Regions from separate parts of the Hydrogenophaga sp. GW456-12-10-14-TSB4 genome, predicted to be linked through region 2. Evidence: riboswitches for the same ligand, from Rfam matches in the RefSeq annotation. Region 2 holds a riboswitch; the other holds the start of a gene.
What was found. Region 2 has a riboswitch for S-adenosylhomocysteine ahead of ahcY (adenosylhomocysteinase). Riboswitches for the same ligand answer to the same signal wherever they lie in the genome.
Positions count from the first base shown of each region.

Region 1: linked by a shared signal. The riboswitch ahead of metH (methionine synthase) and the one ahead of ahcY (adenosylhomocysteinase) in region 2 are both predicted to bind S-adenosylhomocysteine.

Region 1 covers NZ_JBWKZH010000015.1:21,931-24,384, reverse strand. Annotated here, with positions in the region: gene AC07ZS_RS09955 (sigma-54 interaction domain-containing protein) at 1-1,054, opposite strand, end outside; S-adenosyl-L-homocysteine riboswitch at 1,122-1,218, shown strand; gene metH (methionine synthase) at 1,249-2,454, shown strand, end outside.
Region 2 covers NZ_JBWKZH010000008.1:25,782-28,235, forward strand. Annotated here, with positions in the region: gene AC07ZS_RS06260 (HAD-IIB family hydrolase) at 1-770, opposite strand, end outside; S-adenosyl-L-homocysteine riboswitch at 873-962, shown strand; gene ahcY (adenosylhomocysteinase) at 1,031-2,454, shown strand, end outside.

The sequences.
Region 1 (2,454 bases), on a different contig from region 2:
CCGCCACCAGGCGCACGTTGACCTTCAGCTCGCGCGTGCTGCCCAGGCGCACCAGCGTGCCTTCCTGCAGGGTGCGCAGCAGCTTGGACTGCATGGCCAGCGGCAGCTCGCCGATCTCGTCGAGGAAGATGGTGCCGCCGTGGGCCTGCTCGAACCAGCCCGCGCGCGCCGTGTTCGCGCCGGTGAAGGCGCCTTTCTCGTAGCCGAACAGCTCGGACTCGAACAGCGTGTCGGGAATCGCCGAGCAGTTGACCTTGATGAAGGGCTGGTCGTGCCGGCCGCTGGCCAGGTGCACCGCGCGCGCGAACAGCTCCTTGCCGGTGCCCGACTCGCCCAGCAGCAGCACCGTGGCCTGCGACTGCGACACCTGTTCCAGTTCGCCCAGCGCCTGCAGCAGCGCGGGCGAGCGGCCGATGAGGCCGTAGCGCGCGCTCGCGCTGTCCAGCGCGCGGGCCAGCGCGGCGTTGCGCGCCAGCAGCTGGCGCGTCTGCTCGGCCACCAGCTGTTCGAGCCGCAGCAGCTGCCCGGCCAGCGTGGCCAGGATGCGCAGCACGGCCAGGTCGTCGTTGAGGTGGCGCTGGCGGCTGCGGATGCGGTGGCAGGCCAGCACGCCGATGGTCGCGCCGTTGACCTCGATCGGCAGCGCGATGAAGGCCACCGTCTGCGGCGGCAGGCGATCGCGCGGCACGGTGCGGAACAGGAACAGCGGCTCGGCGTCCACGTCCTGCACGATGGCCGGCAGGCCGGTGGCCAGCACGCGCCCCGTGATGCCCTCGCCCCAGCGGAACACTCCGCGCTGCACCTCCTCGGCCGTGAGGCCGTAGGCGTGGCGCACCGAGGCCGTGCGCGCCTCACCGGGCGCGGTCTCGCGGGCCAGCACCATGCGGCCCCGGTTCAGGCCCAGCAGCTCGCTCATCAGGTGCAGCATCTCGCGCAGCACGAAGGCCGGTGCCAGGCTGCGGCCCACCAGCTTCATCACCTCGCGCATGAGCAGCAGCTCCTGGGCGTGCCAGTCGGTCGCGGGGCTGTCGAGGTCGCTGGGGCTGGAAGGCATGGGCGCGAGGCAAGCAAACATCGCACCAATGGCGGGCGAAGCCCTCCTTGGCGAGCTAAAATCGCCGCTTCTCAAGGAGCGTTGCAGCGCCGGCGGGTTTTTCAGCCTCCACCGTGCGTCAGGCTTGAGTGGGCGCGAACAGGCCCAAACGGCGCTCACCGGTCTGTTTTTCGAAAACTGCCTTGGTGAGCCTCATGTCCTCCGAATCCGCTTCTCCGTCCCCGTCTTCCCTCGTGCCGCCGATGCTGCTCTCCGGCCTGGAGCCGCTGCGCGTCGAGCCGGGCAGCCTGTTCGTCAACGTCGGCGAGCGCACCAACGTCACCGGCTCCAAGGCCTTCGCCCGCATGATCCTCGAAGGCCGCTTCGAGGACGCCTTGGCCGTGGCGCGCCAGCAGGTCGAGAACGGCGCCCAGATCATCGACGTCAACATGGATGAGGCCATGCTCGACAGCAAGGCCGCGATGGTGCGTTTTCTCAACCTGATCGCCGGCGAACCCGACATCGCGCGCGTGCCGGTGATGGTGGATTCCTCCAAGTGGGAGGTGATCGAGGCCGGCCTGCGCTGCGTGCAGGGCAAGGGCGTCGTCAACTCCATCTCCATGAAGGAAGGCCTGGACGAGTTCAAGCGCCAGGCGCGCCTCGTCAAGCGCTACGGCGCGGCCGCCGTGGTGATGGCCTTCGACGAAAAAGGCCAGGCCGACACCTACGAACGCAAGGTCGAGATCTGCGAACGCGCCTACCGCGTGCTGGTCGATGAAGTGGGCTTCCCGCCCGAAGACATCATCTTCGACCCCAACATCTTCGCCATCGCCACCGGCATCGAGGAGCACAACAACTACGCGGTGGACTTCATCAACGCCACGCGCTGGATCAAGCAGAACCTGCCCGGTGCCAAGGTCAGCGGCGGCGTGTCCAACGTGTCCTTCAGCTTCCGCGGCAACGACCCGGTGCGCGAGGCCATCCACACCGTGTTCCTGTACCACGCGATCAAGGCGGGCATGGACATGGGCATCGTCAACGCCGGCATGGTGGGCGTGTACGACGAGCTGGAGCTCGAGCTGCGCGAGCGCGTGGAGGACGTGGTGCTCAACCGCCGGCCCGACGCCGGCGAGCGGCTGGTGGAAGTGGCCGAGAGCGCCAAGGGTTCGGCCAAGGACGACAGCAAGAAGAACGAATGGCGCGCGCTGCCGATCCGTGAGCGCCTGTCGCACGCGCTGGTGCGCGGCATCAACGACTTCATCACCGAAGACACCGAAGAGATGTGGCGCGAGATCGAGGCCGGCGGCGGGCGCCCGCTCAACGTGATCGAAGGCCCGCTGATGGACGGCATGAACGTCGTCGGCGACCTGTTCGGCCAGGGCAAGATGTTCCTGCCGCAGGTGGTCAAGAGCGCGCGCGTG
Region 2 (2,454 bases):
GCATCGGCCACCTCGGTGAAGCCCGCGCCGCGCTCGCCCGCCGCCACATAGCGCGGGTGCTGCGTGAGCGCGCCCCAGAAGCGCGCGACGTTGGCCACGCCCACACTGTGCGGGAAGTGGCCGAACATGCGCGCGTCGTTGGTCGAGTCGCCCACGTAGACCCAGCGGTCGAGTTCGTCGTCGAGTGCGCGGCCCAGGTGCGATTGCACGATCCAGCGCGCACCGGCGAGTTTGTCGTGCTCGCCGATCCAGCCGTTGATGTGGATGGAGCTTACGGTGGCGTTGAGGCCTTCGCTTTTCATGAGCTGCACCACGGCCGCGATGTCGGCCTCGCTCAGGTGCGCGAACTCGCTGTGGTCGATCGCGATGTCGGTCTCGCGCCCGGGGCTGTCGGTGGCCAGGCGGGCCTGTGGCAGCTCGGCCAGCACGCGTTGCGCGGTGGCTTGCAGCCGGGCGAAGTGGGCGGCGCGCGTGGCCGCATCCTGCAGGTAGTCGCGCTTGAGTTCGCCCGATGCGCCGCGCCACAATGCCACGGCGCCGTTTTCGGCCACGATGGCGTCCACCGGCCAGGCCAGGGCGAAGGCCTCGCTCCAGCCGGCGGGCCGGCCGGTGATGGCGAACACCGGCAGGCCGGCGGCGCGCAGGCGGTGCAGCGCGTCCAGGGCATCGGGGGTGATCGCGCCCTCGGTCGTGAGGGTGTCGTCGATGTCCGTCAGCACGCCGTGGATGCGGGCGCGGTCCGTGGCCGGCCAGAGGGTGAGGGGGTTCATGCGCATGGAAGGCCGGCAGTGTCGCACAGGGCCCCGCGGGGCGCAGGTGCCACCGGCGACGCACGGCAGGGGGCAGATCGGGCTCGCTGCGGTAGAATCGCGCGATCCGAGGAGCGTTGCAGCGCCCCCACTGAACAGATTCAGCAGCGGGGCGTGAGGCTCGGACCATCCCTGCAACGACGCTCATCCACATCCCGTGCGATGAGTTCTTTTTTGACTCCCTGCGAGATGTGGTTTGTCCATCCTTTCCGGAGCGAACCATGAATGCACGTCTGAAAAACCCCGTCGCTGAAGACAGCGCGATCGCCGACATTTCCCTGGCCGACTGGGGCCGCAAGGAAATCCGCGTCGCCGAGACCGAAATGCCCGGCCTGATGGCCATCCGCGACGAGTTCGCCAAATCGCAGCCGCTCAAGGGCGCGCGCATCACCGGCTCGTTGCACATGACGATCCAGACCGCCGTGCTGATCGAGACCCTGCAGGCGCTGGGTGCCGAGGTGCGCTGGGCCTCGTGCAACATCTTCTCGACGCAGGACCACGCCGCCGCCGCCATCGCGGCCAAGGGCACGCCGGTGTTCGCGATCAAGGGCGAGTCGCTGGAAGACTACTGGGACTACACCCACCGCATCTTCGAGTTCGGCCCCAAGGGCAGCAAGACCGAAGGCCCGAACATGATCCTGGACGACGGTGGCGATGCCACGCTGCTGATGCACCTCGGTGCCGCAGCCGAGAAGGACATCAAGGCGCTGGGCAAGGCCAAGAGCGATGAGGAAAAGATCATCCACGCGGCCATCAAGGCCAAGCTCAAGCAGGATCCGACCTGGTACAGCCGCCGCCTGAAGAACATCGTCGGCGTGACCGAAGAGACCACCACGGGCGTGCACCGCCTCAACGAGATGTCGGCCAAGGGCACGCTGCAGATGCGCGCCATCAACGTCAACGACTCGGTGACCAAGAGCAAGTTCGACAACCTGTACGGCTGCCGCGAATCGCTGGTCGATGGCATCAAGCGCGCCACCGACGTGATGATCGCCGGCAAGGTCGCCGTGGTCGCCGGCTACGGTGACGTGGGCAAGGGCTCGGCCCAGGCGCTGCGCGCGCTGTCGGCCCAGGTGTGGGTGACCGAGATCGATCCCATCAATGCCCTGCAGGCCGCGATGGAAGGCTACCGCGTCGTGACCATGGAGTATGCCGCCGACAAGGCCGACATCTTCGTGACGACCACCGGCAACAAGGACGTGATCCGCTACGAGCACATGGCGGCCATGAAGGACCAGGCCATCGTCTGCAACATCGGCCACTTCGACAATGAGATCGACGTCGCCTCGCTGGAGAAGAACTGCCAGTGGGACGAGATCAAGCCGCAGGTCGATCACGTGATCTTCCCCAAGGTCGGCAAGAAGCCGGCCAAGCGCATCATCCTGCTGGCCAAGGGCCGGCTGGTGAACCTGGGCTGCGGCACGGGCCACCCGAGCTATGTGATGTCGTCCTCGTTCGCGAACCAGACCATCGCCCAGATCGAACTGTTCACCAAGCCCAACGCTTACAAGGTGGGCCAGGTCTACGTGCTGCCCAAGCACCTGGACGAGAAGGTCGCTCGCCTGCAGCTGTCCAAGCTGGGCGCGCAGCTGACCAAGCTCACCAAGGAGCAGGCCGCCTACATCGGCGTGCCGGTGCAGGGCCC